4 regions of the Streptomyces sp. SUK 48 genome follow, and region 3 is predicted to be linked to each of the others. Evidence: riboswitches for the same ligand, from Rfam matches in the RefSeq annotation. Region 3 holds a riboswitch; each other region holds the start of a gene.
The links. Region 3 has a riboswitch for cobalamin ahead of GHR20_RS04675 (DUF4430 domain-containing protein). Riboswitches for the same ligand answer to the same signal wherever they lie in the genome.

Region 1: linked by a shared signal. The riboswitch ahead of GHR20_RS03610 (iron ABC transporter permease) and the one ahead of GHR20_RS04675 (DUF4430 domain-containing protein) in region 3 are both predicted to bind cobalamin.
Region 2: linked by a shared signal. The riboswitch ahead of GHR20_RS12550 (ribonucleoside-diphosphate reductase subunit alpha) and the one ahead of GHR20_RS04675 (DUF4430 domain-containing protein) in region 3 are both predicted to bind cobalamin.
Region 4: linked by a shared signal. The riboswitch ahead of GHR20_RS34605 (HoxN/HupN/NixA family nickel/cobalt transporter) and the one ahead of GHR20_RS04675 (DUF4430 domain-containing protein) in region 3 are both predicted to bind cobalamin.

What each region holds. Positions count from the first base shown of each region.
Region 1 is NZ_CP045740.1:812,119-817,937, reverse strand. It holds gene GHR20_RS03630 (GNAT family N-acetyltransferase) at 1-444, opposite strand, end outside; gene tsaD (tRNA (adenosine(37)-N6)-threonylcarbamoyltransferase complex transferase subunit TsaD) at 441-1,490, opposite strand; gene cbiE (precorrin-6y C5,15-methyltransferase (decarboxylating) subunit CbiE) at 1,633-2,895, shown strand; gene cobM (precorrin-4 C(11)-methyltransferase) at 2,892-3,641, shown strand; cobalamin riboswitch at 3,658-3,790, shown strand; gene GHR20_RS03610 (iron ABC transporter permease) at 3,911-4,957, shown strand; gene GHR20_RS03605 (ABC transporter ATP-binding protein) at 4,959-5,726, shown strand; gene GHR20_RS03600 (ABC transporter substrate-binding protein) at 5,736-5,819, shown strand, end outside.
Region 2 is NZ_CP045740.1:2,975,838-2,981,656, forward strand. It holds gene nagB (glucosamine-6-phosphate deaminase) at 52-837, shown strand; gene GHR20_RS12535 (GntR family transcriptional regulator) at 1,020-1,784, shown strand; gene GHR20_RS12540 (DUF3311 domain-containing protein) at 1,933-2,196, shown strand; gene GHR20_RS12545 (sodium:solute symporter family protein) at 2,193-3,821, shown strand; cobalamin riboswitch at 3,970-4,105, shown strand; gene GHR20_RS12550 (ribonucleoside-diphosphate reductase subunit alpha) at 4,228-5,819, shown strand, end outside.
Region 3 is NZ_CP045740.1:1,104,411-1,110,229, reverse strand. It holds gene GHR20_RS04700 (FAD-dependent oxidoreductase) at 1-434, opposite strand, end outside; gene GHR20_RS04695 (ferredoxin) at 424-633, opposite strand; gene GHR20_RS04690 (GntR family transcriptional regulator) at 860-1,582, shown strand; gene GHR20_RS04685 (sterol desaturase family protein) at 1,579-2,412, shown strand; gene GHR20_RS04680 (hypothetical protein) at 2,485-2,808, shown strand; cobalamin riboswitch at 2,859-2,999, shown strand; gene GHR20_RS04675 (DUF4430 domain-containing protein) at 3,161-3,649, shown strand; gene GHR20_RS04670 (cobalamin-binding protein) at 3,663-4,583, opposite strand; gene GHR20_RS04665 (hypothetical protein) at 5,161-5,819, opposite strand, start outside.
Region 4 is NZ_CP045740.1:7,783,470-7,789,288, reverse strand. It holds gene GHR20_RS34615 (heavy metal translocating P-type ATPase) at 1-1,119, opposite strand, end outside; gene GHR20_RS34610 (hypothetical protein) at 1,116-1,346, opposite strand; gene GHR20_RS34605 (HoxN/HupN/NixA family nickel/cobalt transporter) at 1,536-2,627, opposite strand; cobalamin riboswitch at 2,655-2,858, opposite strand; gene GHR20_RS34600 (ferritin-like protein) at 3,112-4,254, shown strand; gene GHR20_RS34595 (ALF repeat-containing protein) at 4,266-4,820, opposite strand; gene GHR20_RS34590 (GNAT family protein) at 4,942-5,673, opposite strand; gene GHR20_RS34585 (PLP-dependent aminotransferase family protein) at 5,760-5,819, shown strand, end outside.

The DNA.
Region 1 (5,819 bases), 290 kb from region 3:
CCGGGTCGACCGGAGCGAGGTGAGCAGCCAGACGCGGCCGTCCGGGGCGTCCTCGGTCACCGCTTGAAGGAGACCGGCCGCGATCCCGGTGCCGCGGGCGGTGGAACGGACGGCGAGTTCGTCGATCTCGCGGGCGCCGCAGAGCCACTCCTCGGTGCGGCGCGGGCCCAGGCCGGCGGCCGCTTGCGGATAGCAACGGTCGATCGGGAAGGGGGTGGGTGTGGCCCAGGCGGTGGCGAAACCCACGACGTCCGGTCCGTCGAAGGCGAGTGCGGCCGTGAATCCCGGACGCCGTATGTCCGAGCCGAGCCGTGCGACGAACGCATCCGCCCTCTCCTGGTCCTCGTTCCAGGGCGGAGCGCAGAACGCGTCGGCGTAGACGGAGCGCAGGGCCGCGCTGTATGGCAGGAGAGCGTCGTACGGGACGACACGGATCTCCGTCACGCCGCCACCGCTCCGGCCGCGACCGGATGCAGGGCCGCGTACTCCAGCGGTGCCGACGGGTCGATCGACACGTCCAGCGGTGCCGGCTCTGCCCCGGCCCGTACGAGGAGATCGCCGACGGCCGCGATCATCGCGCCGTTGTCCGTGCACAGCCGCAGCGGCGGCACCCGCAGTGCGATCCCGGCAGCCCGGCACCGTTCCTCGGCCAGCGACCGCACACGCGAGTTCGCGGCGACCCCGCCGACGACGACCAGCGTGCCGACGCCGTGCTCCGTGCAGGCGGCAACCGCCTTGCGGGTCAGGACGTCGGCGACCGCCTCCTGTAGCGATGCGGCCCCGTCGTGGACGGGTAGTTCGCGCCCGGCGTGGGACTCGGCCCAGCGGGCCGCCGCCGTCTTCAACCCGGAGAAGGAGAAGTCGTAGGAGCCCGGGAGAGGGCGAGGGAAGGCGACGGCGCGTGGATCGCCCTCGCGGGCGGCACGGTCGATGGCCGGACCGCCGGGGTACGGCAGGCCGAAGACCCGGGCGACCTTGTCGAAGCACTCCCCGGCGGCGTCGTCGAGGGTGTCGCCGAGGTGGGTGATCGGGTCGCGGGCCAGGTCGCGCACGAGGAGCAGCGAGGTGTGGCCGCCGGAGACGATCAGCACCATGCAGGGGTCGGGCAGCGGGCCGTGCTCCAGGGTGTCGGCGGCGACATGACCGGCCAGGTGGTGCACGCCGTAGAGCGGGACGCCGAGCGCGTAGGCGATGCCCTTCGCTCCTGCGAGGCCCACCTGCAGGGCGCCGGACAGCCCCGGGCCCGTGGTCACGGCGACCGCTCCGACGTCGGAGAGCCGCAGCCCCGCCTGGTCCAGTGCCTCACGCACCACCGGGCGCAGGGCGTGCAGGTGGGCGCGGGAGGCGATCTCGGGCACCACTCCGCCGAAACGGGCATGCTCGTCCATGCTCGACGCCACGGCGTGCCCGAGCAGGCGTCCGTCCCTGACGAGCCCCGCACCGGTTTCGTCACACGACGACTCGATCCCGAGCACGATCGGAGAGCCCATGCCCTCCCCTTCCTGCGGCGTCTACGTTATTGCGAACAGTGTGCAATAAGATCCGTGCGGATGTGAACCCGGACTCCGTCGCACGGGTGATCGCTTAGTAGAGTGCGCCCCTGTCGCCCCCTGAACTCCGAGGTAGCCAGCAGTGACCCCCGCCCGAGAAGGCCCGTCCTCCGCCGTCACCGTCGTAGGGATCGGAGCGGACGGCTGGAAGGGCCTGGCCGAACCCGCCCGTGCGGAACTGCGTCACGCCGAGGTGCTCATCGGCGGCCCGCGCCAGCTGGATCTGCTGCCTGCCGAGTGCGCCGGCGAGCGCGTCGCCTGGCCGTCGCCCCTGCGCCCCGCCGTCCCCCGCCTGCTCGCCGCCCACGTCGGCCGCCGCATCGCCGTTCTGGCCAGCGGCGACCCGATGTTCTACGGCATCGGACGCGCGCTCGCCGAGGAAGCCGACACACTGCGCGTCCTGCCCCACCCGTCATCCGTGTCCTATGCCGCCGCCCGGCTGGGTTGGCCGCTGGAGGACATCGAGGTCGTCACGCTGGTGGGCCGCCCCACCGCCCGCCTCGCCGCCGCCCTGCACGACGGCCGGCGCCTCCTCGTCCTCGGCGCCGACGCCACCACCCCCGGAGAAGTCGCCGCGCTGCTCAGCGACCGCGGCTTCGGACCGAGCCGGATGCGCGTCCTGGAACAGCTCGGCGGCGACCGCGAACGTACGACCGCCGAGACAACTGCCGACGACTGGGCACGGACGCAGCAGTCCGCCGATGCGCTCAACATCGTGGCCGTCGAATGCCGCCAGGCACCGGACACCCTGCGACTCGGTGCGGTGCCGGGGCTGCCCGACGAGGCGTACGAGCACGACGGGCAGCTCACCAAGAAGCACGTCCGGGCCGCCACGCTCGGCGCGCTCGTCCCCGCTCCCGGCGAACTCCTGTGGGACGTCGGTGGCGGGTCGGGCTCCATCGCGATCGAGTGGATGCGCACCCACCCGTCGTGCCGGGCCGTCACCGTCGAACGCGACCCTGCGCGTGCCGTACGTATCCTCCGCAACGCGGAGCGACTCGGCGTGCCGGGGCTTCGGGTCGTCACCGGTGCCGCTCCCGGCGCGTTGGCCGAACTCCCCGCGCCTCACGCCGTGTTCGTCGGCGGCGGACTCACCGCCCCCGGCCTGCTGGACGCCTGCTGGGCGGCACTGTCCCCTGGCGGGAGGCTCGTCGCCAACACGGTCACGCTGGAGTCGGAGGCACTGCTCGCCGACGCCTACCGCCGCCACGGTGGCGAGCTGGTACGGCTCGCGGTGGCACACGCCGTGCCCGTGGGCGGGTTCACCGGCTGGCGACAGGCCATGCCGGTCACCCAGTGGTCCGTACAGAAAACCCTCAATCCCGTTCCAGGAGCAGACAGATGACCGTGTACTTCATCGGCGCCGGCCCCGGTGCCGCCGACCTGATCACGGTGCGCGGCGCCCGGACGCTCGCCGCCTGCCAGGTCTGCCTGTACGCGGGCAGCCTCGTCCCGCGCGAACTGCTGGCGGAATGCCCGCCGGACGCACGCCTGGTCGACACCGCCCAGCTCGACCTGGACGAGATCACCGCCGAGTTGCTCCGCGCCCACGACGAGGGCCACGACGTGGCCCGGCTGCACTCGGGCGACCCGTCCGTGTTCAGCGCGGTCGCCGAGCAGATGCGGCGGCTGGACGCGGCCGGGGTGCCCTACGAGGTCGTCCCCGGCGTGCCCGCGTTCGCCGCCGCGGCGGCCTCCCTCAAGCGGGAGCTGACCGTGCCGACCGTCGGCCAGACCGTCATCCTCACCCGCGTAGCCAACCGCGCCACCGCCATGCCGGACGGCGAGGACCTGGCCACCCTCGGCCGCAGCGGCGCGCTGATCGTGCTGCACCTGGCCGCCAAGTACGTGGACCGCGTGGTGGAGGAACTCCTCCCGCACTACGGCGCCGACTGTCCTGCCGCGGTCGTGGCCTACGCCTCCCGCCCCGACGAGCTGATCATCCGGGGCGCCCTCGACGAGATCGCCCACAAGGTGAAGGAGGCCGGCGTCCTGCGCACAGCGGTGATCATGGTGGGGCGGACACTGGGGGCGGAGCAGTTCCGTGACAGCCACCTGTACTCGCCCGAGCGGGAGCGTCATCTCTGCTGAAACCCTCCGCGGAGCCTGCTTGTCAGGCTCCCCACGCCTCCCGTGGGGGAAGTCCGGTGAGAGTCCGGCGCTGACCCGCAACGGTGTGCACGACCCGGATCGACGGTGTCGTGCCAGCCCGATCGCCTGCGGGGGCGTATCGACCCGTTGACTGCTCGCCGTGGACTGCGAGACGGGACCGCCCGGCCGGCCTACGGCCGTACGGACTGCTCCTGCTCGACGTCCAGCAGGCGGCCCGTGTGAAGGACGGCCCTCCCGTGCGCCGAAGTATGGCTCCCAGTCGCATACCCCTGCTGCCGCTCAGCCTGGCTCTGGCGCTGCTGCTCCTGCTGTCCGTCGTGGGCGGGGTCGGGCTCGGTGCCGCCGGCGTCGGCTGGGGCGATGTGCTCGGTTTCCTGTGGGCCGGACTCACCGGCGGGACCGTGCACGCGAGTGACGCGGCCGCGTACACGATCGTCTGGGAGATCCGGCTGCCGCGGGTGTTCCTCGGTGCCGTGGTGGGAGCGGGTCTCGCGGCCGTCGGAGTGGCCGTGCAGGCGATGGTGCGCAACGCGCTGGCCGACCCCTTCGTGCTCGGTATCTCTTCGGGCGCGGCGGTGGGCGCCAACGCCGTCATCCTCCTCGGAGCCTTTGCCGGGTTCGGGGTGTGGGCGCTGTCCGCGTCGGCGTTCGCCTCGGCGCTCGCGGCCATGACGCTGGTCTACGCAGTGGCCCGCTCACCGCAGGGCCTGACGCCGCTGCGTCTGATTCTGACCGGTACCGCACTCGCATACGGCTTCGAGGCCGTCACCACCGTCATGGTGTTCGGCGCGGCCCGGGGTGAGGCGGCTCGGTCGGCCATGATGTGGCTGCTGGGCAGCCTGGGCGGAGCCACCTGGGCCCAGGTGCCGCTCGCGGCGGTCACCGTGGCGGCCGGATGGGTCTGGCTGCGCCTACGGGCCGAGGCACTCAACGCGCTCGCCATGGGCGACGAGACCGCGGCCGCCCTCGGTGCCGGACCGGCCCGGCTCCGTCGGGAGCTGTTCCTCGTCACCGCCGCCGTGACCGGGACGGTGGTGGCGGTCAGCGGGGCCATCGGATTCGTCGGGCTGATGGTGCCGCACGTCGTACGGATGCTCGTCGGCGCCGACCACCGCAGGGTGCTGGCGGTCGCCCCACTCGCCGGGGCCGTACTGCTGGTGTGGGCGGACGTACTGTCCCGGCTGCTGTTCGCCCCCGCCGAGTTGCCCGTCGGAGTGATCACCGCGGTCGTCGGGGTGCCCGCATTCCTGCTGCTGATGCGGCGAGGCGGCGGCTACGCGTTCGGAGGGCGTTGACATGCGACTCGACATCGACGACGTGACGATCGAGGCGGCCGGAACCCGCTTGGTCGAGCACATCCACCTCACCGTGGGCAGCGGGGCGTTCGTCGGACTGATCGGCCCCAACGGCAGCGGCAAGTCCACCCTGCTGCGCTCCCTGTACCGGGCACTGCGGCCGGCCGGGGGAGCGGTACGGCTGGGCGGCGACGACCTGCACACCATGGACGCCAGGGCCGCCGCCCGGCTGCTGGCCGCGCTGCCGCAGGAGTTTTCCGCCGAGTTCGACTTCACCGTCGCCGAGGTGGTCGCGGTGGGCCGGCTGCCGCACCGGGGCCGCTCGGCCGCAGCGGACCGGGAGATCTGCACCAGAGCGATGGACCGCACCGGCGTCGCCCACCTGACCGACCGCGGGTTCCTCAGCCTGTCCGGCGGCGAGAAGCAGCGGGTCCTCCTCGCCCGGGCCCTCGCCCAGCAACCACAGGTCCTGGTCCTCGACGAACCCACCAACCACCTCGACATCGCGCACCAGTTGGACGTGCTGTCCCTGGTCCGCGAGAGTGGCCTGACCGTGCTGGCCGCGCTCCACGACCTCAACCTGGCCGCAGCCCACTGCGACGTCCTGTACGTCCTCGACGGCGGCCGGATCGTCGCATCCGGCCCGCCCCAGGACGTCCTCGAACCTCGGTTGCTGGCCGAGGTGTTCGGCGTCCGGGCGCATGCCGTCCGGCACCCGGAGACGGACGCAGTCCAGCTCCTGTTCGACCTGCTCCCGCCCACCTCCTGAAGGACACCCATGCGCAAGCAGCTTCTCGCCGCCGCCCTCTGTCTCGCCGCGACCGCCACCGGATGCGGCGCCACGGTGGAGTCGGCGCAGGAC
Region 2 (5,819 bases), 1.9 Mb from region 3:
TGGTCTAAACCACATAGACGCACGAGCCCTCTCCAGAACGGCAGGCCCAGCGTGGAAGTTGTCATCGTTCCGGACGCCGCGACGGGTGGCGAGCTGATCGCCGAGGCCATGGCGCAGCTGCTGCGACGCAAGCCCGACGCCCTGCTCGGCGTCGCCACCGGCTCCACCCCGCTCCCCGTCTACCAGGCCCTTTCCGCCAAGGTGCGCGCCGGCGCCGCGGACCCCGCGCGGGCCCGGATAGCCCAGCTCGACGAATACGTGGGGCTGCCCGCCGAGCACCCCGAGTCCTACCGCTCGGTGCTGCGCCGCGAGGTGCTGGAGCCGCTGGGCATCGGCATGGACTCCTTCCTCGGTCCCGACGGCACGGCGAAGGACGTACAGGCGGCGTGTGAGGCGTACGACCGCGCGCTCGCCGCGGCCGGCGGGGTGGACCTCCAGCTGCTCGGGATCGGCACCGACGGGCACATCGGGTTCAACGAGCCCTGCTCCTCGCTCGCCTCCCGCACCCGGATCAAGACCCTGACCGAGCAGACCCGCGTGGACAACGCGCGCTTCTTCGACGGCGAGATCGAGCAGGTCCCGCACCACGTCATCACCCAGGGCATCGGCACCATCCTGGAGGCCCGGCACCTGGTGCTGCTCGCGACCGGCGAGGGCAAGGCGGACGCGGTCGCGGCGACCGTCGAGGGTCCGGTGGCGGCCGTGTGCCCGGCCTCGGCGCTGCAACTGCACCCGCACGCCACCGTCGTCGTGGACGAGCCGGCCGCCGCCAAGCTGAAGCTGGCGGACTACTTCCGGCACACCTACGCGAACAAGCCGGAGTGGCAGGGGATCTAGCCCGGCCGGACCCGGTGCCCACGGGACCCCTGTTGGACTAGACCAGCTCGGGTCCCGACGGTATACAGAGGGGATCACGGAGCGTGCGGGCGGAGTCCTGACACAGTAAGCCGTGCCACGATGTGAGCCGTGGCCGATGGGATGTCGGTCGCTTTCGGCATCCGGAGCCGGGAAGGCGGAGCATGAGCACCGATGTCAGCAGTGCGGAGAACGAGGCCGGCACGACCGTCCGTACCGCGCGCGTGCCGAAGTACTACCGCCTGAAGAAGCACCTGCTCGACATGACGGAGACGCAGGCACCCGGCACGCCGGTGCCGCCCGAGCGCACGCTGGCCGCCGAGTTCGACACCTCCCGCACCACCGTCCGCCAGGCCCTCCAGGAACTGGTCGTGGAGGGCCGCCTGGAGCGCATCCAGGGCAAGGGCACCTTCGTCGCCAAGCCCAAGGTCTCCCAGGCGCTCCAGCTCACCTCCTACACCGAGGACATGCGCGCCCAGGGCCTGGAGCCGACCTCGCAGCTGCTGGACGTCGGCTACATCACCGCGGACGACCGGCTCGCCGAGCTGCTCGACATCTCCGCCGGCGGCCGGGTGCTGCGCATCGAGCGGCTGCGGATGGCCAACGGCGAGCCCATGGCCATAGAGACCACCCATCTGTCCGCCAAGCGCTTCCCCGCGCTGCGCCGTTCGCTGGTGAAGTACACGTCCCTCTACACCGCGCTCGCCGAGGTGTACGACGTCCATCTCGCCGAGGCCGAGGAGACCATCGAGACCTCGCTGGCCACCCCGCGCGAGGCCGGTCTGCTCGGTACGGACGTCGGGCTGCCGATGCTGATGCTCTCCCGGCACTCGCTGGACCGCGCGGGTCAGCCGGTCGAGTGGGTCCGCTCGGTCTACCGCGGCGACCGGTACAAGTTCGTGGCCCGCCTCAAGCGCCCGATGGACTAGGCGGGGGCGCGGGGGCGCGTCCGGAGGCGTTCGCTCCTTCGCCGAATCGATACACACGGCTTGAGACGGGGTCTTCCACCAACTGGATACCGTCACCTAGATTGCCTGCGCATTACACAGGTGATCAGCGAGGGGACGGAGCCGCAGCATGTCAGAAACGCCCGAAGTGCAACCACCGGTGGTGACACCGCTGCGCGTGGTCATCGGCATGTGTCTCGTCGCGCCGTTCGTGGCGATGCTGTGGGTCGGCTCCTACGCGAAGACGGACCCGGCGTTCATCGGGATCCCGTTCTTCTACTGGTACCAGATGCTCTGGGTGCTGATCTCCACCGCGCTCACCATGACCGCGTACAAGCTCTGGCAGCACGACCAGCGCTCCCGCCGTGACGCGCAGGGGGGTGCCGCGAAGTGAAGACCGGGGTCAACGGCGTCGCACTGGGCGTCTTCATCTTCTTCTTCCTGGCCGTCACGGTCCTGGGCTTCCTCGCCGCGCGCTGGCGCCGGGCCGAGAACGAGCACACGCTGGACGAATGGGGCCTGGGCGGCCGGTCGTTCGGCACCTGGATCACCTGGTTCCTGCTCGGCGGCGACCTGTACACGGCCTACACCTTCGTGGCCGTGCCCGCGGCGATCTACGCGGCGGGCGCGTCCGGCTTCTTCGCGGTGCCGTACACGATCCTGGTGTACCCGCTGATCTTCACCTTCCTGCCGCGGCTGTGGTCGGTCTCGCACCGCCACGGCTACGTCACCACCTCCGACTTCGTGCGCGGCCGCTTCGGCTCGAAGGGGCTGTCGCTCGCGGTGGCGGTGACCGGCATCCTGGCGACGATGCCGTACATCGCGCTCCAGCTCGTCGGCATCCAGGCGGTGCTGGACGTGATGGGCGTCGGCGGCGGCGAGCACACCAACGGGTTCGTGAAGGACCTGCCGCTGCTCATCGCGTTCGCGGTGCTCGCGGCGTACACGTACTCCTCGGGTCTGCGGGCGCCCGCCCTGATCGCGTTCGTCAAGGACGCGCTGATCTACATCGTGATCGGTGTGGCGATCATCTACATCCCGATCAAGCTGGGCGGGTTCGACGACATCTTCGCCAAGGCGGCCCACGCGTTCAGCCAGGTCAACCCGGCCACCGGCAAGCCGCGCGGGGCGCTCGCGCCGGCGCCTGCCGGACAGTGGACGTACGCCACGCTGGCGCTCGGTTCCGCGCTCGCGCTGTTCATGTACCCGCACTCGATCACCGCGACGCTCTCCTCCAAGAGCCGTAACGTGATCCGGCGCAACACCACGATCCTGCCGCTGTACTCCCTGATGCTGGGCCTGCTGGCGCTGCTCGGCTTCATGGCGATCGCGGCCGGGGTGAAGGTCACCAACGGGCAGCTGGCGATCCCGCAGCTGTTCGAGGACATGTTCCCGGACTGGTTCGCCGGTGTGGCCTTCGCGGCGATCGGCATCGGCGCGCTGGTGCCCGCGGCGATCATGTCGATCGCGGCGGCGAACCTGTTCACGCGCAACATCTACAAGGACTTCATCAAGCCGGACGCCACGCCGAAGCAGGAGGCGCAGGTCTCCAAGATCGTGTCGCTGCTGGTGAAGGTCGGCGCGCTGATCTTCGTGCTCGGCATGGACAAGACGGTCGCGATCAACTTCCAGCTGCTCGGCGGCATCTGGATCCTGCAGACCTTCCCGGCCCTGGTCGGCGGTCTGTTCACGCGCTGGTTCCACCGCTGGGCGCTGCTCGCGGGCTGGGCGGCCGGCATGATCTACGGCACCCTCGCCGCCTACGGGGTCGCCTCGCCGACGCAGAAGCACTTCGGCGGCTCCGCCGACGACATCCCGGGCATCGGCCAGATCGGCTACATCGGCATGACGGCCTTCGTCCTCAACGTCCTCGTCACGGTCGTCCTGACCGTCGTCCTGAAGGCCGTGAAGGCCCCCGAGGGCATCGACGAGACCCGTCCGGAGGACTACACGGCGGACGCCGGCGACCCGGGCGTGGCGGTCGAACTGCCGCCCGCCACGGCGGGCAGCGCTCACTAGCGCGGCGCCCGGGGACACGGGCGACCAAGGGCGGGCCGGCGGCGCCGAGGGCGTCGGCGGCCCGTTTCGCGTGCCCCTCGCGCCCCGTTTCGCATACCCCTCGTAGACACACGGTGACACAACATCTGGGGGTGGCATTCCGGCCCGGCACTAGATGTATGCTCATGGTCGCTGTCGTCGCAGGGGAATCCGGTGCGAATCCGGAACTGTCCCGCAACGGTGTACTTGTGCGTATCCGCGCACGGGGATCAGTCCGAGGACCTGCCGGCAGCGCACCCGGCCCACCGGTCCGGGTGCTCTGAGACGTCCGGGCCTCGCGGAGTGGGCCGGTGGACGCGACGCCGTGTGCGCTCGTGACTGCCCCTGCCCTCCGCCTGGCCCCGTGCCGAGCGAGGGAGAGCCCCACGTGACCATCGCGCCAGCCGAACCGGCTTCAGCCCAGGGCCTGGAGAACGACGGTCCCGGTACCGCGCTGCTGCGGACCCTGACCGAGCTGACCGCGGACCTCCCCGACGCCGATCCCGGCCGGGTCGCCGCCGCCGCGCTGCGCGGCCGCTCGGCCCGCGCCGACGAGGCGGAGCTGCGCGAGCTCGCGACCGAGGCCGCGGCCGGCCTGATCTCCGAGGACCCCGCGTACTCGCGGCTCGCCGCCCGGCTGCTGACCATCTCCATCCGCGCCGAGGCCGCCTCGCAGGGCGTGACGTCCTTCACCGAGTCGGTCGCCGTCGGTCACCGCGAGGGGCTCATCGCCGACCGGACGGCCGAGTTCGCCCGGATCCACGCCGCCCGGCTCGACAACCTGATCGACCGCGCCGCCGACGACCGCTTCGGCTACTTCGGCCTGCGCACCCTGCACAGCCGCTATCTGCTGCGCCACCCGATCACCCGTCAGGTCATCGAGACACCCCAGCACTTCATGCTGCGCGTCGCCGCCGGCCTCGCCGAGGACGACTCGGCCCGCGCCGTGGACGAGGTCGCCGCGCTCTACGGCCTGATGAGCCGGCTCGACTACCTGCCCTCCTCCCCCACGCTGTTCAACTCGGGCACCCGGCACCCCCAGATGTCGTCCTGCTACCTCCTCGACTCCCCGCTGGACGAGCTGGACTCCATCTACGACCGCTACCACCAGGTCGCCCGGCTCTCCAAGCACGCCGGCGGCATCGGTCTGTCGTACTCCCGTATCCGCGCCCGCGGTTCGCTGATCCGCGGCACCAACGGGCACTCCAACGGCATCGTGCCGTTCCTGAAGACGCTGGACGCCTCGGTGGCCGCGGTGAACCAGGGCGGCCGGCGCAAGGGCGCGGCCGCGGTGTACCTGGAGACCTGGCACTCCGACCTGGAGGAGTTCCTGGAGCTGCGGGACAACACCGGTGAGGACGCCCGCCGTACGCACAACCTGAACCTCGCGCACTGGGTGCCGGACGAGTTCATGCGCCGGGTCAACGCCGACGGGCAGTGGTCGCTGTTCTCCCCGGCGGACGTGCCCGAGCTGGTGGACCTGTACGGCGCGGAGTTCGACGCCGCCTACCGCGAGGCGGAGCGCAGGGGCCTGGCGAAGAAGACCATGCCGGCCCGCGAGCTGTACGGCCGCATGATGCGCACCCTCGCGCAGACCGGCCAGGGCTGGATGACGTTCAAGGACGCCGCCAACCGCACCGCCAACCAGACCGCCGAGCCGGGCCAGGTCATCCACTCCTCCAACCTCTGCACGGAGATCCTGGAGGTCACCAACGACGGCGAGACGGCGGTCTGCAACCTGGGCTCCGTCAACCTGGGTGCCTTCGTCGTCGACGGGGACATCGACTGGGCGCGCCTGGACGAGACCGTCCACACCGCCGTCACCTTCCTCGACCGCGTCGTGGACATCAACTTCTACCCGACCGAGCAGGCGGGCCGCTCCAACGCCAAGTGGCGCCCGGTGGGCCTCGGCGCGATGGGTCTCCAGGACGTCTTCTTCAAGCTGCGGCTGCCCTTCGACTCCCCCGAGGCGAAGGCGCT
Region 3 (5,819 bases):
TCCAGCGCCGCCGCGAGCCCCGCCGCGTCCTCGCGGGTGCGCACGGTGAACACGCCGTCCAGCGCGGCCTCCGCCGGGTTCGGCCAGGGCCGGGCGCGGGTCCCGGTGGCGATCAGCACCCGGTCGTACGGCAAGGAGTCCCCGTTGTCGAGCAGCACCCGCTTGCCCAGCGGGTCCAGGCCGGTGGCCCGCACGCCGAGCACCCACTCCGCCTTGGGGTCCAGGCGCATCGGCAGCCCGGTGGAGTCGGCGGGCGCGACGCCCAGCAGCACCTGCTTGGAGAGCGGCGGGCGGTCGTACGGCGGATGGGGCTCGTCCCCGACCACGGTCAGGGAGCCGGTGAAACCCTGCTCGCGCAGCGCCTCCGCGGCCCGCAGGCCGGCCAGCGAGGCGCCCACGACGACGATCCGGCCGTCCGTGAGGTCATCGGGCACCGCCGCTCACCTCTTCCCCGAGGAGAATGGCCTGCACCGGGCAGGCCGCCGCGGCCTGGCGCACCCGTTCGACCTGATCGTCGGGAACGGCCGGGGCGTACAGCAGCCCTTCCTCGCCGTGCAGCCGGAACACGTCCGGCGCGAGGAACACGCACTGCGCGTAGCCCTGGCAGCGCGTGAGGTCGACAACGGTCTGCATCGCAACCACTTCCTCCTCCGCCGTACCGCCCCCTCACGTCCAGCATGGGGCGAGACCGGGTCGCGCGCACGGCCACCCGGGGCGGCGGCCGGGAGCGGCGCACCAACGCCCCGCGCAAGAGCGCCGCTTGACGTACCCGGACGAACGCCGACATCCTCCCGGGTCCGGGAAGAAAAACTGGTCCAACCAGTTGACCACTGTACGAACCGCGTCCACCCTGATCGCCATGACCGAGGGACACATACGGCGCGAGGCGGTCTCGGACCAGCTCTTCGCCCTGTTGCGCGACAGGATTCTCGGCGGGGCGCTGCCGGCGGGCGGCGCGCTCACCGCCGAGCGGGAACTGGCGGCCGAGTTCGGGGTGAACCGGCACGCCGTACGGGAGGCCGTCAAGCGTCTCCAGCAGGCCCGGCTGGTCGAGGTCAGCCATGGCGGCCGCACCCAGGTGCTGGACTGGCGGCGCACCGCCGGTCTGGAACTCGCCGTGGGCATCGCCGCCGCCGACAGCGGCCCGAGCGTGCAGGACATCGCCCGCGACGCCCTGGAGATGCGGGCCTGCGTCGGCGCGGACGCCGCCCGGCTGTGCGCGCTGCGCTGCTCCGCGCGGGCCGCCGCCGAGATCGCCGCGGCCGTCGAGGCGCACGCGCAGGCCGGGCCCGATCTGACGGAGCTGGACGGGACCTACATCGCCTGGTGGCGGCTGATCGTGGAGGGCTCCGGGAACATCGCCTACCTGCTGGCCTTCAACAGTCTGGTCGACGGCCTGATCCCGGTCGCCGACGTGCCCGCCGACCTCGGCGCGGGCGAGATCCTGGACGTGGAGGCCCACCGGCGCCTCGCCGGTCACATCCAGGCCCGCGAGGCCGGCGCGGCCGAGCGGCTGGCCCGCGAGCTGCTGACCCGCAGCGTGCCCGCCGCGCCGCGCACCCGCAGGGGGGCCGGCCGATGATCCCCACCGTGATCTACGCGATCCCGGCGTTCGTGCTGCTGGTCGTCGTGGAGGCGCTGTCGTACCGCTTCCTGCCGGACGACGACGAGCGCGGCTACGAGCTGCGCGACACCGTCACCAGCATGTCCATGGGCGCGGGCAGCCAGGTCATCGCGGTGCCGTGGAAGGTCGCGACGATCGTCGTCTACGCCGCCGCGTACACCGCCGTCCCCTGGCATCTGTCGCCGTCCTCCGGCTGGACCTGGCTGCTGCTGTTCTTCGGCGACGACCTGGCCTACTACGCCTACCACCGGGCCCATCACCGGGTGCGGGTGCTGTGGGCGAGCCATGTGGTGCACCACTCCAGCCTGCGCTACAACCTGTCCACCGCGCTGCGCCAGACCTGGACGCCGATGACCGGCCTGCCCTTCTGGCTGCCGCTGGCGCTGCTCGGCGTGCCGCCGTGGATGATCCTGGTCGAGCAGGCCGTCAGCCTCGTCTACCAGTTCTTCCTGCACACCGAGCGGGTGGACCGGCTGTGGCGCCCGGTGGAGTGGTTCTTCAACACGCCCTCGCACCACCGGGTCCACCACGGCTCCAACCAGGTGTACCTGGATCGCAATTACGGCGGCATCCTCATCGTCTGGGACCGGCTGTTCCGCACGTTCGAGCCGGAGGGGGAGCGGGTGGTGTACGGGCTGACGAAGAACATCGGCACGCACAACCTGGTCCGGGTGGCCTTCCACGAGTACGCGGCGGCCTGGCGCGACGTCCGGGCGGCGGTGCGGTGGCGGGACCGGGTCGGATACGTGTTCGGGCCGCCGGGATGGTCACCCCGTGTCGGCCGATGAGATGATGATCGTCAAGTCGAGCCGGAAGTCCGGGGGTAAGAAGTGGCCGGATCGGTCCCGTGCCGTGTCGTCGTGTGCCGTGACTGCTGCTGCGGCACCCCGAAGGTGACCGGCGTCGACCACGCGGCGCAGACCGCCCGGCTGAAGGCGGAGGTGCCCGCGCGGATCTCCGACTGCCTCGACGTGTGCGACCAGGCCAACGTCATCGTCGTCCAGCCCTCCACCGCCGGCCGGGCCGCCGGCGGCCGCCCGGTCTGGCTGGGGCTCGTCAACGACCCGGAGGCGACCGAGGACGTCATCACCTGGGTACGGGCCGGCGGGCCGGGCGTGGCACCGCTGCCGGAGATCCTCGGGCTGTACGCCTTCACACCGCCCGGTCAGGTCGCGAAACCCTGAGGATCACGGACCGGGAACTCGGCCCGAGTTCTGGCCCGTCTTCACCAACTGCCCCTAGAATGAACACCGTTCGCACAACAACCGCATACGTGCGTGACCGGGGGAAGCCGGTGGGAATCCGGCGCTGACCTGCAACCGTGTGCGGCCGTGGGCCGCGAGTCGGGCTACCCGGCACGTGCTGGTACCGCTTCCCACTGTCATGGTCCGCAGCGCGAAGCCGAGAGCCATGCCCGGAGCACCGGGCCCGGCCCGACCACCGGCCCGCGCGAGCGGGGGTGAGCGGCGCCGCGCCGGTGCGCCCCGCTCGCCCGGCGCCGAGGCCGCGGGCCGCCCGCCCAGGAAGGCTCAGCTCTTGCCCGCCACCCTCGCACGCCGCACCCTGATCACCGCGACCGCCCTCGGCACGGCCCTCGTCGCCGTGCCGGCCACCGCCCACGCCCAGAGCACACCGGGCACGAACGCCCCGGTCGCAGTCACGCTCACCGTCCAGGGGCCGGACGGGCTCCTCTTCAAGGGGAAGATCAGAACCCGGGGCCACGACGTCACCACCGCGACCGGCGGCACGCACCACTGCGACGGCACCAACGGCGGCGCGAACCCCACCGCCGTGCCGACGCCCACCGCGGCCCTCGACGACGCCGCTCACCGGCGGCACTTCACCTGGGACGGCACCTGGTACGCGTCGTTCGACGACTACTCCGTCGACACCGTCAAGAACGTCAGCGGCGGCGCCTCCGCCTACTGGAACATCTCCGTCAACGGCACGCCCACCCCGGTGGGCGGCTGCCAGTTCAAGCTGAACGCCGGGGACACCGTGGCGTTCACCTGGACCGCTTTCTGATCCGGCCCGTTCCTCACCGGCCGGGGAACGGGCGCGCCTCGGTCGGTGCGACCGGCTCCCCGGCCCGCACCCCGTGCAGGACATGGGCCAGCACCTCCGCCCCGCGCACCACCCGCGGGCCCGGCCGGTTGTAGTACGACGGCCCGTCCAGCACCCAGACCCGGCCGGACCGTACGGCGGGCAGCTCCGCCCAGCCCGGCAGTGCGGTGAGCAACTCGGCCTCGCGCAGGGTGCGTTCGGGAGGGAAGCCGCATGGCAGGACGAGCAGGACGTCCGGCCGTGCGGCGCGCACCGCCGACCAGGGCACCGGCTCGGTGTGCTCGCCGGGCGCGGCGAGGAGCGGTTCGCCCCCGGCGGCGCTGATCTGCTCCGGCACCCAGTGTCCGGCCGGCCACAGCGGGTCGAGCCATTCGATCGCCGCCACGCGGGGCCGGTCGCGCCCGGCGACCGAGCCGCGCAACCGGTCCAGCCGGGCTTGGAGTTCGGCCCGGCGGCGCAGCGCGCGCTCGCGCACGCCCAGCAGTTCGCCGACGGTGACCAGGCAGTCCAGTACGTCGTCCAGGGTATGCGGTTCCAGGCTGAGCACCCGGGTGTCCGCGTCGAGCAGCCGTACGGCACCGCTCACCCGCTCGTACGACACCGCGCACACGGCGCACAGGTCCTGGGTGAGCACCACATCGGGCCGCAGCGCCGCCAGAGCCTCGGTGTCCAGCGTGTACAACGACGACCCCGAGTGCGCCGACCCGCCGACGGCATCGGAGATCTCCCGGCTGCTCAGCGCGTCCTGGTCCAGCTCCGCCCCGGTCACCACCGGCACCCCCGCCACCTCCCGGGGCGGCCAGTCGCACTCGTGCGTACGACCGACCAGGCTCGCGGAGAGACCGAGCGCGGCGACGATGTCGGTGGCGGCGGGGAGAAGGGAGACGATCCGCATGCGCTGAGCCTATGCCGGGGGCCCACCTGAGGCCGTGCCGAGCGGGCACCGGCGGCCCGGACACCGGGGACGGGGCCGCGACGCGCCGTACCTCCGGTGCAGGGTGGGCATGCCGCGCCTCATATGCCGAGCGGGGATCGCCGTCCCGTCGCCGGGCATGGCGAGCCGGGCCTGCCGCGCTGATCCTCGCCTGCCGCCTGCCGCCTGCCGCCTGCCGCCTGCCGCCTGCCGCCTGCCGCCTGCCGCCTGCCGCCTGCCGCCTGCCGGGTGCCGAGTGCCGCCGTGTGCCGAGGACATCGGAGTATGGGGCGAGTGGTCCGAGGCGCGTGCCGAACCGAGGCGCCGGCCGGCGCCAGGCCCCCGCACCGGGCTCCCTCGCGCCGACCTTCCGCGGCGAGCCCCCCGCCGAGCCCCCGTCTCCGGCGGCGAGCCTCCTGGCGCCGGGCCCCCACAGCGAGCGCCCCGCGCCTGACGACCCGCAGCGTGCCCCCTTCCGAGTGCCCGCCCCTCACCGCGGCGAGCGCCCCCGGCCGAGCCGCCCCGCGCCCCCAGAGCCCCGCCCCTCAAGCACCTCCTGTCATGCCCCCCAGCGCACCGCGATCGTGTCGCCCACGCCGATGGTCGTGTCGCGGGTGGCGGTGGCGAAGGCCGAGCCGTCGATGCTGGCCTTCCAGGTGTTGGAGCCGCTGTTCGCCTTGCCGTTGAGGGTGGTGACGGTGCCGGAGCCGGAGGCCGGGGTGATGTCCGTGACGCAGCCGGACGGGGTCGCCGTGCTCTTGGCGGCGTCGAGGACCGCGCCCAGCGTGGTCGTGGTGCCGGTCGGCGTGAGCGCGACGGAGCACACCTTCAGGCCGCCCGCCCCGTCGTCCACGCTGAGCGCCAGCTTCGTCGCCGTACCGGAGGTGAACGAGCCCTGGCCCACCCACTGCGGGGCACCCGGCGTCGTGGGCGCGGGCGGCGCCGCGGTGAAGCCGCCGCCGGCCACCGCGCGCAGGGCGTCGATCGAGGAGTACGCCGTCGGCGAGGCGTCACCCGGCTGGTACCTGAAGCCGCCGCCGGGATTGAACTGCTGCGCGATCAGGAAGTCCACCGGGGTCTTCCCGGCCGAGGTGAGGAAGTCACCGGTCTGCGGGTTGATGCCGCACGCGTTCAGCCCGGACACCGCCCAGCCGTTGGAGTCGGTGTTCACGCCGAACATCGCGTTGAAGGCACCGCTGTTCGCCACCAGCTTGCTCT
Region 4 (5,819 bases), 6.7 Mb from region 3:
GGTCACCGAGAGGGCGAGGACGACGGGTACGAACACTCCGGCGACCGCGTCCGCCAGCCGCTGCGCCCGTGCCTTTCCGGCCTGTGCCTCGGTGACGAGGCGGGTGATCCGCGCGAGCCGGGTGTCCGCGCCGACCGCCGTGGCCTCCACCAGAAGCAGCCCGCCGGCGTTGACGGCGCCGCCGACCAGGGCCGAGCCCGGACCCACCGCCACCGGCTCGCTCTCGCCGGTCACCAGGGACAGGTCCACGGCGGAGGTGCCCCGCGTCACGCGTCCGTCGGTGGCGACCCGCTCCCCCGGCCGCACCACGAAGGTCTGCCCCACGCGCAGCCGCTCGACCGGGATCGACCGCTCGCCGAGCTCGTCGCGCACCGAGACCTTCTTGGCCGCCAGCTCGGCGAGCGACCGCAGCGCCGCCCCGGTCCCCCGCCGGGCCCGCCCCTCCAGGAACCGTCCGGTCAGCACGAACAGCGGGACGCTGACGGCCGCTTCCAGATACAGGTGCGCCCTGCCGTCCGACGCGGAGGGCAGGAGGCTGAACGACATCCGCATCCCGGGCTCACCCGCCCCGCCGAGGAACAGCGCGTACGCCGACCACGCGAACGACGCCACGATCCCCAGCGAGACCAGGGTGTCCATCGTGGCCGTGGAGTGGCGCAGCCCCCGCAGCGCGCGGAGGTGGAAGGGCCAGGCGCTCCACACGGCCACCGGAGCGGCCAGCACGAAGCACAGCCACTGCCAGTTCCCGAATTGCAGGGCCGGCACCATGGAGAGCACCAGCACCGGTACGGCCAGCAGCGCGGTCACCGTGATGCGCTCCCGCTCGCGCCGGGACCCGGCCTCCTCCTCGTCCTCGGCCCTCGCAGCCACCTCGGCGACCTCGGTCACCGGCAACGCGGCCTGGTACCCGGCCTGTTCGACCGCGGTGACGAGGCTCTCGGGCGCGACATCGGCCGGGTGGCTGACCCGGGCGAGCCCCGTGGCCAGGTTGACCGTGGCCGTGACGCCGTCCAGCCTGCCGAGCTTCTTCTCCACCCGGCGGACACAGGCCGCGCAGGTCATCCCGCCCACGGTGAGGTCGGTGACGACGAGTTCCGCCGCCGGTTCGAGAGCGGTCACTCGCCGCCCCCATGACTCATCCCGGGCATGTCGCCCGTACCGCCGCCGCTCCCGCCGCTCCCGGTGCCGTGCATGCCGGGTGCCACCGGCCCCGCCGCCGAGCCGACGGCGTAGGACACCGAGAACAGCAGCACCAGCAGGAGCAGGAATCCGCAGAGCGCGGGAGGCGGCAGCAGCCTGCCGGGGGTCGTACGGGTGGAGCCGGGTGACAACGGGATATCGGCCATGCCCGACCTTCCTGGTCGCATCGGACCGTCGTGCGAGAGCTGGCGGTGGAAGCCGTACCGTCGCAGTAGTCGGACCGGTGGAGCGTCGAGTTCCGGGGCATGATCGTGACGTACGCCATAGCCGTCGGCGCCCCCGGTGCCCACCGGCGCTGACGACGGCTCACGGAGGTCCCGGGAGCGGCCGGAGGGTCAGCCGCCCTCGCCGAGCCGGCCCGCCCACCGCTGCTCCACCCTGGCCAGCCGCCAGTACGCCAGGGCCGCCGCCCACACGACCACGAACAGGCCGACGATGACGTACCCCACGTTGTCCAGGTCCAGATCGGCGATCCAGCCGGTCACCGCGTCGCTCAGGTCGAGCTTCTCGTGCAGCACGCCGACCAGTTCGATGGTGCCGATCAGGAAGGCGACCGCGATGGACAGGCCGGTGATGGTCAGGTTGTAGAACACCTTGCGCACCGGGTTGGAGAACGCCCACTGGTAGGCGAAGTTCATGAAGGTGCCGTCGAGGGTGTCGAACAGGCTCATCCCGGCGGCGAACAGCAGCGGCAGGCACAGGATCGCGTACCACGGGAGCCCGGCCGCGGCGCCGCTGCCCGCCATCACCATCAGGGTGACCTCGGTCGCGGTGTCGAAGCCGAGCCCGAACAGGAAGCCCAGCGGGAACATCTGCCCGGGCCGGGTGATCGACCTGGTGAAGCGGCCCAGGAACCGGTTCATGAACCCCCGCGAGTCCAGGTGCTGTTCCAGCGCGGTCTCGTCGTACGTGCCCGCTCGCATCGCGCGGAAGACCCGCAGAATGCCCGCGAGCGCCACGAGGTTGAGCGCCGCGATGAGGTAGAGGAACGTCCCGGAGACCGTGGTGCCGACGACGCCGAGGGTCTGGTGGGTGCGGGAGTCGTCGTCGAGCAGGGTGCCGGCGAGCTGTGCGCCGCCCGCGACCAGGGCCGCCATGGCGACCACCACGCTGGAGTGGCCGAGCGCGAACCAGAAGCCGACCGACACCGGACGCTTGCCGTCGGCCATCAGCTTGCGGGTGGTGTTGTCGATCGCGGCGATGTGATCGGCGTCGAACGCGTGCCGCATGCCCAGGGTGTACGCGGTCACCCCGAGGCCGATCCCGAACGCCTTGGAGCCGATCTCGTAGTGGCCGGGCACGACCAGCAGGAACAGGATGCCGAACGCCACGACGTGCAGGGCGGCGATCACCACCAGCAGCCCGGCGGTACGGACGGTGTCCTCGCGCCGCCAGTGAAATCGGGTCGGCTCTGCGGGCAGGGTCATGCGGTCACGCTCCAGCACCTCGTGGATCAGCTCGTGAAGTGCCGTGGCCGGTCTCCTGGCTTACGGGTGCGCGCGTGTACGTCCCGGCCTTCCCGTCCGCCGGGCGGCGAACAGTGACCGTGCAGAACTGGGACGGGCACTCCCCGATCACAGTGGCGAGGGCCGCTCCGGTCTGAGCCCCGCTGAGGGCTGTCACCGGTCTTCCCGAACACCACGGCCCGCCCACCGTAGAGCCGTCCCCCCGCTTGCGCGCAACCACGGCTCCGCTCGGGTATCCAAGATCACATCCGGTCTCCCGGTACGGGCGACCCGTCGATCCCCAGGTAGTCGTCGCGAGCCGCGGCCTGGTTCCCGGTTCTGGACCGACGGCGTGAGAAGCCGCGTCGGCCGTCGCGGACACCCCTCAGGGACCGGGCGAGGCTGCTAGCTTCGCGCACCTGGTTCGAGGGCGATGCCGGGAGCACCGGCGGGTACGGAGGCGGCGGTGACGAAGGCGACCGGAATTCCCGAGGAGCCGGCCGGATCTCCTGTGCGGCGTCGCAGTCTCCTGGCGTCCGCCGCGCTGGCCGCGGGCACGCAGGTCTCGGCGGCCGCGTGCGCTCCCGGTCGCCCGCCCGCGAAGCCCGCACGGCACATTCCGGCACGGCGCGGGAGGGTGGCCCGCCTGATCACCGTCCCCGAGAAGCACCGCGGTGTCGACTGGCTCAGATCGGCCCTCCAGGTGGCCGTGGAGATCGAGTTCTCCACCATCCCGCCCTATCTGTGCGGCTGGTGGTCCATCAAGAACCGCACGTGCGACGCCGCCCGGCTGATCCGGCGCATCGTCTCCGACGAGATGTACCACCTCGGGATCGTCTGCAATCTGCTGGTCGCGCTGGGGGGCCGCCCCCGGATCAAGGGAGCGGCGCCGGTCTACCCGGGCCCGCTGCCGGGCGGCGTGCATCCGGGGGTGGACGTATACCTGTCAGGCTTGACCAGGGCGCTCGTACGGGACGTGATGATGGCCATCGAGGCGCCCGCGGCACCACTGACCGGCAGCGCGCGCGACCCTCTCAGCATCGGCCACTTCTACGACGAACTGCTCACGGCGTTCCGGTCGGTGGCCCCGGATCTGTCCGCCGACCGGCAGCTGTGCGAACGCGTCGGCGAGGACGTCCTCAGGCCCGTCAGAACGCTCGACGACGTCGAGCGCTCGATCGAGGTCATCAAGGACCAGGGGGAGGGCACCTCGGTCTCCCCCGCCGACGACCTGGGAGACGGACACCTGGCGCACTACTACGCGTTCGCCGAGATCTACCACGGACGTCGGCTGCGGGAGGCCGACGGCACATGGCAGTTCACCGGGGCTCCGGTCCCCTTCCCCGACACGCGGCCCATGTCCGTCGTCCCGGCGGGCGGCTGGCCCCGGCCGCCCGCCGGGGCCCGCAGGCTCCTGGACGACTTCGACGACACGTACACCACGGTTCTCGACGCGCTCGAAACGGCGTGGCGGGAGGGCGACCACCACAGCCTGAGGACCGCCGTGCGTCGTATGCGCAGGCTGGAGACCCCCGCCGTGGAACTGATGGAGATGCCTGTCACCGGCCCCGGGGCGACCTACGGCCCTCAGTTCCGTCCGCGCGGCTGACCAGGGGCCGGTCAGACCTGGTACTGGCCGACGGTGATGAAGTAACGCAGCTCCTCCGGCGTGCCGTCCATGGCCTTCTCGGCCGCGGCGCGCAGGGCCTTGCTGATGCCGGGGCGGGCCAGGATCCGGGCGGTGGCGACGCGGTCGTCCTCCGCCCGGGCGAGCCGCAAGCCGCTCTTCAGGAACGCGGCCCGGTCGGCCGGGCTGCCGTCGAGAGCCTTGTTCGCCTCCCGCTTGACGGCCTTGCCGGAGGCCGGGTCGGCCAGCAGCCGAACGATGGCAAAGGCGTTGTCCTCGTCCTGGGCCTTGGCGTAGCCGGTGGCGAGGAACGCGGCCCGGTCGGCCGGCGTGCCGTCGAGAGCCTTATTGGCCTCCCGCCTGACGGCCTTGCCGGCGGCCGGGTCGGCCAGGATCCGGGCGATGGCGACGGCGTTGTCCTCGTCGGAGCCGGCCACCGCGGACGTGTGCGGGACGGCCGGGGCGGCGGCGAAGGACGGGCCGGCCAGCAGCAGTACCGGAGTCAGTGCGGTGGCGGCCAGGACGAGCGTCGCGCGGGTCTTGTTCATGGGTCCCCCTCGTCGGAACCGGTCTGGTGACCGATCCCGTTGGTCAACAGAAGGAAATGATCTTATGTCAGATGATCATTCGGATCGATGGCCTGTGCTGTCCGTACGGCGAGCGCCGGCGTCACGGCTTCTCGTCGAGCGCGCCGGCCGAGCGCAGATCGGCAAGGGACCGCTTCTGGCGGCCTCGCGCGTCGAAGTTGTCGGGCGAGAGCCACTCCCGCAGGGCCTTGCCGGCCTGTGGCCACTCGGAGTCGAGCAGGGAGTACCAGGCCGTGTCACGACTGCGGCCCTTGTAGACCACGGCCTGACGGAAGATCCCCTCGAAGGTGAAGCCCAGGCGCAGGGCCGCCCGGCCCGAGGGCGCGTTCAGGCTGTCGCACTTCCACTCGTAGCGCCGGTAGCCGAGTTCGTCGAAGACATAGGACATGAGCAGGAACTGGGCCTCCGTGGACGCCGGAGTCTGCTTCAGCAGCGGTGAGAAGGCCACGCTGCCGACCTCGACGACGCCGTTGGACGGATCCTGGCGCATCAGGGAGAGCATGCCCGCGGCCTTGCCGGTGCGGACGTCGACGACCGCGTAGAACAGGGGGTCGTCCCCCCGGGCCACCGCGGTCACGTGGGCGCGGCAGGCGGCCGGGTCGTCGAAGGGACCGGCCCCCATGTACGTCCAGTCGCCGCCGTCCGGCGCGAGGGCGTAGGCGGAGTACAGATCCTCGGCGTGGCGGTCCGCGTCCAGGGGCTCCACCCGGCAGAAGCGGCCGTCGAGGGTGACCCGGGCGGGCGCGGGACGGGCTGTCCAGCCGGGCAGCGACGGGCCGACGGGCTGACCGTGTTCATTGAGACGCGCGGACATGCTCTTCTCCTGGTGTGTGCTGATCTCTCCCGCTCAGGCTAGGCCGCCGCATGGACCCTCGATAAGGTCCACCGTAGGGTCATTTCATGGAGCCACGCGCGGGGATCGCACCAGGACCGGACGACCGTGAAGCCCTCGGGCCGCCG